Regions from separate parts of the Streptomyces sp. A18 genome, predicted to be linked through region 2. Evidence: predicted binding sites of a transcription regulator. Region 2 holds the regulator's gene; each other region holds the start of a gene.

Region 1 (3,275 bases), on a different contig from region 2:
CAGCTCCGCCGGGTGCTCGCGGCGCAGACGCGTGGCGACGGCGAGCTCCCTGGCCGGATCGGCCTCCCGCACCTCGTTGAGATCGAGCAGGGACCGGCCCTCGGCGGTGAGCAGCGCGGAGAAGGCGGTCAGGGCGGCGTCGAGGTCGTTCACCCGGCCCATTGTGGGCCAGTCGGTGGATGGTGCGCGCCCGGCGGCGGTGTCGGCCGGGCAGCCGGGCCGTGAGCTGCAAAGATCCGGCGCCATGCAGCTAGTACGACAAAACGACAAATTCTGGGCGAGGCGGAAGAATCAGAAGCCGGGCCGGGCGCGTGGGCGGGTGCGGGCCGGGGCCGCCGTGATCACGGCCGCCGCGATCGCCTCCGGCTGCGCATCGGGCACCGACGGCGCGGCCAAGCCCGCCCCCGGTCAGCAGCGCCTGGACGCGCCGCCCGCCCGCGCCCTCGACTCCTACGCCCAGAAACTCCGCGTCGCCCAGGTCGCCCGCGCCGCCGCCGCGAAGCGCTGGGGCCTGGCCAAGACCCCGCTGGCCGCGCCGCCCGCCCCCGCGGCGAAGCCGAAGATCACCACCCGCAAGGGGTTCGAGGTCAAGGGACAGGCGGGCCTGCCGCCCGTCTTCACGACGATCCCGACCAAGAAGAAGGTCGTCTTCCTGACCATCGACGACGGCGCCGAGAAGGACCCGGCGCTGCTCAAGATGATGAGCGAGCTGAAGATCCCGTACACCGCGTTCCTCAGCGACTATCTGGTCAAGGAGGACTACGCCTACTTCAAGAAGATGCAGTCCCGCGGTGTCTCGCTGAACAACCACACCCTCAACCACCCCTATCTGCCGGGGCTTTCGTACAAGGAGCAGCGGCGCGAGATCTGCGGCATGCAAGACGTCATCCAGAAGCAGTACGGCAAACGCCCCGAGCTCTTCCGCCCGCCGTACGGCAACTACAACGCGGACTCGCTGCGCGCCGCCAAGTCCTGCGGCATCAAGGCCGTTCCGCTGTGGGCGTCCGAGGCGTTCCCCGACCGCATGGACTGGCGCGAGTGGGACCGGGACCTGCACCCCGGCGACATCATCCTCACGCACTTCCGTGGGCGCGAGGACTGGAAGGGCACGATGCCGGACATGATCCGCAAGGTCATGAAGATCGTCACCGACAAGGGGTACGCGGTGGCCAGGCTGGAGGACTACCTGTGACCCGGCGGGCGCGGGCGCACCGCTGTCTCGCCGCGGCCCTTGCGGCGGGCGTGCTCGCGCCCGCGCTGCTCACGGGGTGCGCGCAGTCGGTGGACCCGATCGAACGCCTGGGCAGAAAGGCGGCGGAGAAGGTCCCGTCGAAGAAGCCCGGTGAACCGGGTCCTTCGCCCAGTTGTGCCCGGCCCGCGGGCCCACCGGAATCAGGGCGGAGCCCAGCTGCCGAGAAGGAACCACAGGACCCCGGAAGGCGTTGCCCGGAAGGGCGGGGAGACGTCCCCGTGGCCCCGCGGGGCAGCCCGTCCCCATAAGACCCGCGTCAGCGAATTAGCAGTCCGCTTGACCGAGTGCTAATCGTCGTCCTAGTCTCGGCCTTGGCACTCACCACTGGAGAGTGCCAACAGCGACGGGCAGGTCCGGCACCCGCGACGACGGATCCACCTGGTCGCCACCCCAGACTGTTAACCCCGTAGATCTCCGAAGGGGGAGACCGGATCGTGACGACCGCCAGCTCCAAGGTTGCCATCAAGCCGCTTGAGGACCGCATTGTGGTCCAGCCGCTCGACGCCGAGCAGACCACGGCCTCTGGCCTGGTCATTCCGGACACCGCGAAGGAGAAGCCCCAGGAGGGTGCTGTCCTCGCCGTGGGTCCGGGTCGCTTCGAGAACGGCGAGCGCCTGCCGCTCGACGTCAAGGTCGGCGACGTCGTGCTGTACAGCAAGTACGGCGGCACCGAGGTGAAGTACAACGGCGACGAGTACCTCGTCCTCTCGGCTCGCGACGTGCTCGCGATCGTCGAGAAGTAATTCACCCGAGCAGAAACATGCTTTGAGCTGCGCCCCTGGCCACCCCTGCTGATTGCCGGGCGGCGAGGGGCGCAGTTCGTTCGTCAAACCCGAGTTTTCCGAGAGGGCTGAACCGCTCCCATGGCGAAGATCCTGAAGTTCGACGAGGACGCCCGTCGCGCCCTCGAGCGCGGCGTCAACAAGCTTGCCGACACGGTCAAGGTGACGATCGGCCCCCGCGGCCGCAACGTCGTCATCGACAAGAAGTTCGGCGCCCCCACCATCACCAACGACGGCGTCACCATCGCCCGTGAGGTCGAGGTCGAGGACCCGTACGAGAACCTCGGCGCGCAGCTCGTCAAGGAGGTGGCGACCAAGACCAACGACATCGCGGGTGACGGCACCACCACCGCGACGGTCCTCGCCCAGGCCCTGGTCAAGGAAGGCCTGCGCAACGTAGCCGCCGGCGCCTCCCCGGCCGCCCTGAAGAAGGGCATCGACGCCGCCGTCAAGGCCGTGTCCGAGGAGCTCCTCTCGACCGCGCGCCCGATCGACGACAAGGCCGACATCGCGGCCGTCGCCGGTCTGTCCGCCCAGGACCCGCAGGTCGGCGAGCTCATCGCCGAGGCGATGGACAAGGTCGGCAAGGACGGTGTCATCACCGTCGAGGAGTCCAACACCTTCGGTCTCGAGCTGGACTTCACCGAGGGCATGGCCTTCGACAAGGGCTACCTGTCCCCGTACATGGTGTCCGACCAGGAGCGTATGGAGGCCGTCCTCGACGACCCGTACATCCTGATCCACCAGGGCAAGATCTCCTCCATCCAGGACCTCCTGCCGCTGCTCGAGAAGGTCATCCAGACCAACGCCTCGAAGCCGCTCCTGATCATCGCCGAGGACGTCGAGGGCGAGGCCCTGTCGACCCTGGTCGTGAACAAGATCCGCGGCACCTTCAACGCCGTCGCGGTGAAGGCTCCCGGCTTCGGCGACCGCCGCAAGGCCATGCTCGGTGACCTCGCCACCCTCACCGGCGGCACCGTCATCGCCGAAGAGGTCGGCCTCAAGCTCGACCAGGTCGGCCTCGACGTGCTCGGCACCGCGCGCCGCGTGACCGTCACCAAGGACGACACCACCGTGGTCGACGGCGGCGGCGACGCCTCCGAGGTCGCGGGCCGCGTCAACCAGATCAAGGCCGAGATCGAGTCCACGGACTCGGACTGGGACCGCGAGAAGCTGCAGGAGCGCCTGGCGAAGCTCGCCGGTGGCGTCTGCGTGATCAAGGTCGGCGCCGCCACCGAGGT
Region 2 (3,275 bases):
ACGACACGCCGAAGCGGGCCGCCAGTGTGGCGCGCTGCGCACGGACAAAAGCCGCATCGACCACCGCGCCGTGCCCCGGGACGTACAGCGCGTCGTCCCCGCCCAGGGAGAGGAGCCGGTCGAGCGCCGCAGGCCACCGCTTCGGGACCGCGTCAGGACCCGCCTGCGGTTCGCCCGACTCCTCGACCAGGTCGCCGCAGAAGACGATCTCCGGGGAGCTGTCCGTGCCGGGGACCAGGACCGCCAGGTCGTGGCCCGAGTGCCCCGGGCCGACGTTCGCGAGCAGCACCTGCACCCCGCCGCCCAGGTCGAGCGTCCACTCCCCGCACACCAAGTGGTGCGGGTGCACGAGCAGGTCGGTGGCCTCCGCCGCGGCGTCCGGGGAGACGCCGTGCCGGACGGCGTCGTCGCGCAGTTCGTCGCGCCCCTTCGCCAGGAGCGTGTCGAGGCCGACCGCGCCGTACACCTGCACGCCCGCGAACGCCGCGGCGCCCAGGACATGGTCGAAGTGCGGGTGCGTCAGGACGAGGTGGGTGACCCGGCGGCCCCCGCCGAGAATGCCGCGCGCCTGGGTACGCAGCTGTGCCCCCTCGCGCAGGGTTGCCCCCGCCTCGATCATCAGCGCCGATTCGCCGCCGACGACAAGGCCCGCCGTACAGTCCCAGACCGGGAGTCGCCGCCGCCCCACATGCGGCGCGAGCCGCTCCCAGCCCGCCTCGTCCCAAGCCAGTGCCACATCCATGGAGTCGACGCTAGCCCCGCGCGGGCGGCTTGGCAGCCGCCACCTCGGCCGTCGGACCGACATAGGGGTCCGGCCCTTGCCGGGGTCGTACCTCGCGGCCGTACACTGGGCGCGGTGCGGGCTGGCACTCGCCCGCGGGGAGTGCCAGGCAGGATCGCGGGCAGACAGGTTTCAGGGCGAAAGGGTGGAGGTGTTGCGCGGATGCTCAGTGAACGCAGGCTCGAGGTGCTGCGCGCCATCGTCCACGACTATGTGGGCACCGAGGAGCCGGTCGGCTCCAAGGCGCTCACGGAGCGCCACAGCCTCGGGGTCTCCCCGGCCACCGTCCGCAACGACATGGCGGCACTCGAAGAGGAGGGCTTCATCGCCCAGCCTCATACGAGTGCGGGGCGCATCCCCACGGACAAGGGGTACCGCCTCTTCGTCGACAAGCTCGCGGGCGTCAAGCCGATGGCGGCGCCGGAGCGCAGGGCCATCCAGAACTTCCTCGACGGCGCCGTCGACCTGGACGACGTGGTCGCTCGTACGGTGCGGCTGCTCGCGCAGTTGACCCGGCAGGTCGCGGTCGTGCAGTACCCGTCCCTGACGCGGTCGACGGTGCGGCACGTGGAGCTGCTCTCGCTGGCTCCCGCCCGCCTGATGCTCGTACTGATCACGGACACGGGCCGGGTCGAGCAGCGCATGATCGACTGTCCTGCCCCCTTCGGAGAGACCTCGCTCGCGGATCTGCGGGCGCGGCTCAACAGCAGGGTCGCGGGGCGTCGCTTCGCGGACGTGCCGCAGCTGGTGCAGGACATGACGGAGTCCTTCGACGCGGAGGACAGGGGCACGGTGGCGACGGTGCTCTCCACGCTCCTCGAAACCCTCGTCGAAGAGACCGAAGAGCGGCTGATGATCGGCGGAACGGCCAATCTCACCCGCTTCGGACATGACTTTCCCCTCACCATCAGGCCCGTCCTGGAGGCTCTTGAGGAGCAGGTCGTCCTGCTCAAGTTGCTTGGCGAGGCCACGGATTCGGGCATGACCGTACGGATCGGTCACGAGAACGCCCATGAGGGGCTCAGCTCCACGTCCGTGGTCTCCGTCGGCTACGGTTCGGGCAGCGAGGCAGTAGCCAAACTCGGCGTGGTCGGCCCGACCCGCATGGACTATCCGGGAACGATGGGAGCAGTACGCGCAGTGGCACGTTACGTCGGACAGATCCTGGCGGAGTCGTAAGTGGCCACGGACTACTACGCCGTACTAGGCGTGCGCCGCGACGCTTCCCAGGACGAGATCAAGAAGGCCTTCCGGAGGCTTGCGCGAGAGCTTCACCCGGACGTGAATCCGGACCCGAAGACTCAGGAGCGCTTCAAGGAGATCAACGCCGCGTACGAGGTGTTGTCGGACCCGCAGAAGAAGCAGGTCTACGACCTCGGCGGCGACCCGCTGTCCCAGCAGGGCGCAGGCGGGGGTGCGGGCGGTTTCGGGGCCGGTGGCTTCGGCAACTTCTCGGACATCATGGACGCGTTCTTCGGCACGGCGTCGCAGCGTGGCCCCCGGTCGCGCACGCGCCGCGGCCAGGACGCGATGATCCGGCTCGAGATCGACCTGGACGAGGCGGCCTTCGGGACCACCAAGGACATACAGGTCGACACAGCGGTCGTCTGTACGACCTGCAGCGGTGAAGGTGCCGCGCCGGGGACGTCCGCTCAGACGTGTGACATGTGCCGCGGTCGCGGCGAGGTATCGCAGGTCACGCGGTCCTTCCTCGGCCAGGTCATGACCTCCAGGCCGTGCCCGCAGTGCCAGGGCTTCGGCACGGTCGTGCCCACCCCGTGTCCCGAGTGCGCCGGTGACGGCCGCATCCGGTCGCGGCGGACGCTCACCGTGAAGATCCCCGCCGGTGTCGACAACGGCACGCGGATCCAGCTCGCGGGCGAGGGCGAGGTCGGCCCAGGCGGCGGCCCCGCCGGCGACCTGTACGTGGAGATCCACGAGCTGCCGCACGCGGTGTTCCAGCGGCGCGGGGACGACCTGCACTGCACGGTCACCATTCCGATGACGGCCGCGGCTCTGGGCACGAAGGTGCCCCTCGAGACGCTGGACGGCCTGGAAGAGGTCGACATCCGGCCGGGCACGCAGTCCGGCCAGTCGGTGCCGCTGCACGGCAGGGGCATCACGCACCTGCGGGGCGGCGGTCGCGGCGACCTCATCGTGCACGTCGAGGTCCTCACGCCGAGCAAGCTGGACGCGGAGCAGGAGCGGGTCCTCCGGGAGCTTGCGGTGCTGCGGGGCGAGGAGCGGCCTACGGGGCAGTTCCAGCCGGGGCAGCAGGGTCTGTTCTCCCGTTTGAAGGATGCGTTCAACGGGCGGTAGCGCCTTGAGCGGTACGTGCGCCTCCGGCAGGGTTTCTCCTGCCGGGGGCGCTTTGTCGTCCGTGGGTCGTTCGTGGTTGCTCGCGCCCCGCGGCGGAGCCGCACATGTCACAGCCCCGCGCCCCCTACGGGGCGCTCCTGATCATGCCGGGTGACGGGTGGGTCGGTGGGAAAGT
Region 3 (3,275 bases), on a different contig from region 2:
GGCGGCGAGCTCGTCGGTATCGAGGGCAACTACGACGACGTGAACCGCTTCTGCTCCGAGCTCATCGGTGACCCGCTGGGCGAGGGCTGGGGCTTCGTGAACGTGAACCTGCGGCCGTACTATGGCGAGGGCTCCAAGACGCTCGCGTACGAGATCTGCGAGCAGCTGGGGTGGGTCCTTCCCGACCAGCTGGTGATCCCGATCGCGTCGGGCTCGCAGCTCACGAAGATCGACAAGGGCCTGAAGGAGCTCATCAAGCTGGGTCTCGTCGAGGACAAGCCCTACAAGATCTTCGGCGCTCAGGCCGAGGGCTGCTCGCCGGTGTCGACCGCCTTCAAGGCGGGCCACGACGTCGTGCGCCCGCAGAAGCCGGACACCATCGCCAAGTCCCTCGCCATCGGCAACCCCGCCGACGGGCCGTACGTCCTGGACATCGCGCGTCGCACGGGCGGGGCCGTCGAGGACGTGAACGACGAGCAGGTCGTCGACGCGATCAAGCTGCTCGCCCGGACCGAGGGCATCTTCGCGGAGACCGCCGGGGGGGTGACCGTGGGGGTCACCAAGAAGCTGATCGAGGCGGGCCTCATCGATCCCTCCCTGACCACGGTGGTCCTGAACACCGGTGACGGCCTCAAGACCCTGGACGCTGTTGCCGAGACCTCTCAGGCGACGGCGACGATCAAGCCCAGCCTTGACGCGTTTCGCTCCGCCGGGCTGGCCGGTTAACCGCCGTAGGGCCTGACCGCCCGTCGCCGACGGGCGGTCGTGGTCCGTCCTCGCGCAGTTCCCCGCGCCCCTGACGGGGCGCCTCCGCCCCCTGAATCATCGAGGTGAACCCCATGAGCGTGAACGTTCGTATCCCCACCATCCTCCGCACCTACACCGGCGGTCAGTCCGAGGTCGCCGCTGAGGGGGCGACCCTCTCCGAGGTCATCGCCGACCTGGAGAAGAACCACACGGGCATCGCTGCCCGTGTCCTGGACGACCAGGGCAAGCTGCGGCGCTTCGTGAACGTCTACGTGAACGACGACGACGTCCGCTTCGAGCAGGGCCTGGAGACGGCGACGCCGGACGGTGCCGGAGTGTCCATCATTCCCGCCGTCGCGGGTGGTTGATCCTTTAAAGAAACACCCTGCGTAATCTCCATTGCCCCCTCCGCGAGAGAAGCGGAGGGGGCAATTCCATGCGGTTGAGCGCGGTACAGTTGGGAAGCGAGCTTCCTGTTTGTGCCGAGCGCATATACGAAGTCGCCCCGAGGGCGACAAGAAGTAGCCAAAGTGCACTGCCCATTTGCCCTTCCCGTGGCATTTGTCTGGCCCGACTTGCCCTGAACTCCGGCGAATTCTCCGCAAATCTCCGATCAGGCGTGCCCAGAATTCTCGTCCGATTGACCTGTTGCAGAGGGCAGTTGGGCAGATACATTCAGCCGCGGTCGACGCGTTCCGGCGCACGCCTCCACAACCCATTGGGGGGGTGAGGTCTGACCCGGGTCCGCGAAGTGCGGGTCCGTGCAAGGGCCAGTAATAGGGGAGTTAGGCATGGCTCAGGGCACCGTCAAGTGGTTCAACGCGGAGAAGGGGTACGGCTTCATCGCGGTCGACGGTGGTGCGGATGTTTTCGTCCACTACAGCGCGATTCAGATGGACGGCTACCGCACCCTTGAAGAAGGTCAGCGAGTGGAGTTCGAGATCTCGCAGGGCCAGAAGGGTCCGCAGGCGGACATGGTCAAGCTCGCCGTTTGATCTCGGCGCGATCGGCCAGTGACTTAGCGAGTGACGAGGGGCCCGCATCCCGACAGGGGTGCGGGTCTCTCGTGCGTCCCGTGGCGCACCCCCGTGCGCGCGCCCCCTCGTACGTCTGGGATCCGTAAGAGGCGCTTGCACTCGTAGGGGTCGAGTGCTAATCATTGGGCTTAGCACTCTCCGAGTGAGAGTGACAGAACTTGGATCGGGTCGGTGAGGCCCGCAGGCCGGGTGGGGCAAGGAACCACAAGGTTTGCAGGCCGTCCGTCGCGGGCACTGGCGCGATCCGGAGCATGCCACCCCTGTCCGGGAGGACCACTTCACATGGCCAAGATCATCGCGTTCGACGAGGAGGCACGGCGCGGCCTCGAGCGCGGCATGAACCAGCTCGCCGACGCCGTCAAGGTGACCCTGGGCCCCAAGGGTCGCAACGTCGTCCTCGAGAAGAAGTGGGGTGCCCCCACGATCACCAACGATGGTGTTTCCATCGCCAAGGAGATCGAGCTCGAGGACCCGTACGAGAAGATCGGCGCCGAGCTGGTCAAGGAGGTCGCGAAGAAGACGGACGACGTCGCCGGTGACGGCACGACGACCGCGACCGTCCTGGCCCAGGCGCTGGTCCGCGAGGGCCTTCGCAACGTAGCCGCCGGTGCCAACCCGATGGCCCTCAAGCGTGGCATCGAGAAGGCCGTCGAGGCCGTCTCGGGCGCCCTGCTCGAGCAGGCCAAGGACGTGGAGACCAAGGAGCAGATCGCTTCGACCGCCTCCATCTCCGCCGCCGACACCCAGATCGGCGAGCTCATCGCCGAGGCGATGGACAAGGTCGGCAAGGAAGGCGTCATCACCGTCGAGGAGTCGCAGACCTTCGGTCTCGAGCTCGAGCTCACCGAGGGCATGCGCTTCGACAAGGGCTACATCTCGGCGTACTTCGCCACCGACATGGAGCGTATGGAGGCGTCGCTCGACGACCCGTACATCCTGATCGTCAACTCCAAGATCTCGAACGTGAAGGACCTCCTTCCGCTCCTCGAGAAGGTCATGCAGTCCGGCAAGCCGCTGCTGATCATCGCCGAGGACGTCGAGGGCGAGGCCCTGTCGACCCTGGTCGTCAACAAGATCCGTGGCACCTTCAAGTCCGTCGCCGTCAAGGCCCCGGGCTTCGGTGACCGCCGTAAGGCCATGCTCGGCGACATCGCCATCCTCACCGGTGGCACCGTCATCTCCGAGGAGGTCGGCCTCAAGCTGGAGAACGCCGGTCTCGACCTGCTCGGCCGCGCCCGCAAGGTCGTCATCACCAAGGACGAGACCACGATCGTCGACGGCTCCGGTGAGAGCGACCAGGTCCAGGGTCGCGTCAACCAGATCCGCGCCGAGATCGAGAACTCGGACAGCGACTACGACCGCGAGAAGCTGCAGGAGCGCCTGGCGAAGCTCGCCGGCGGTGTTGCGGTCATCAAGGCCGGTGCCGCGACCGAGGTCGAGCTCAAGGAGCGCAAGCACCGCATCGAGGACGCCGTTCGCAACGCGAAGGCC

Evidence for each region. Region 2 encodes HrcA, which represses chaperone genes, less so after heat shock. Its sites were predicted from a motif close to TTNGCACTCNGNNNNNCNGAGTGCNAA; they were not measured.
Region 1: a site for HrcA is predicted at 1,517-1,543, ahead of groES (co-chaperone GroES). Genes of this name have one in related genera too.
Region 3: a site for HrcA is predicted at 1,913-1,939, ahead of groL (chaperonin GroEL). Genes of this name have one in related genera too.

The regions. Positions count from the first base shown of each region.
Region 1 is NZ_JBWLKL010000008.1:290,889-294,163, reverse strand. Features, by position in the region: gene AC5P1C_RS16575 (class I SAM-dependent methyltransferase) at 1-153, opposite strand, end outside; gene AC5P1C_RS16570 (polysaccharide deacetylase family protein) at 245-1,192, shown strand; gene groES (co-chaperone GroES) at 1,687-1,995, shown strand; gene groL (chaperonin GroEL) at 2,116-3,275, shown strand, end outside.
Region 2 is NZ_JBWLKL010000003.1:514,456-517,730, reverse strand. Features, by position in the region: gene AC5P1C_RS08010 (MBL fold metallo-hydrolase) at 1-742, opposite strand, end outside; gene hrcA (heat-inducible transcriptional repressor HrcA) at 944-1,960, shown strand; gene dnaJ (molecular chaperone DnaJ) at 1,961-3,100, shown strand.
Region 3 is NZ_JBWLKL010000028.1:35,329-38,603, forward strand. Features, by position in the region: gene thrC (threonine synthase) at 1-726, shown strand, start outside; gene AC5P1C_RS31590 (MoaD/ThiS family protein) at 840-1,115, shown strand; gene AC5P1C_RS31595 (cold-shock protein) at 1,539-1,742, shown strand; gene groL (chaperonin GroEL) at 2,067-3,275, shown strand, end outside.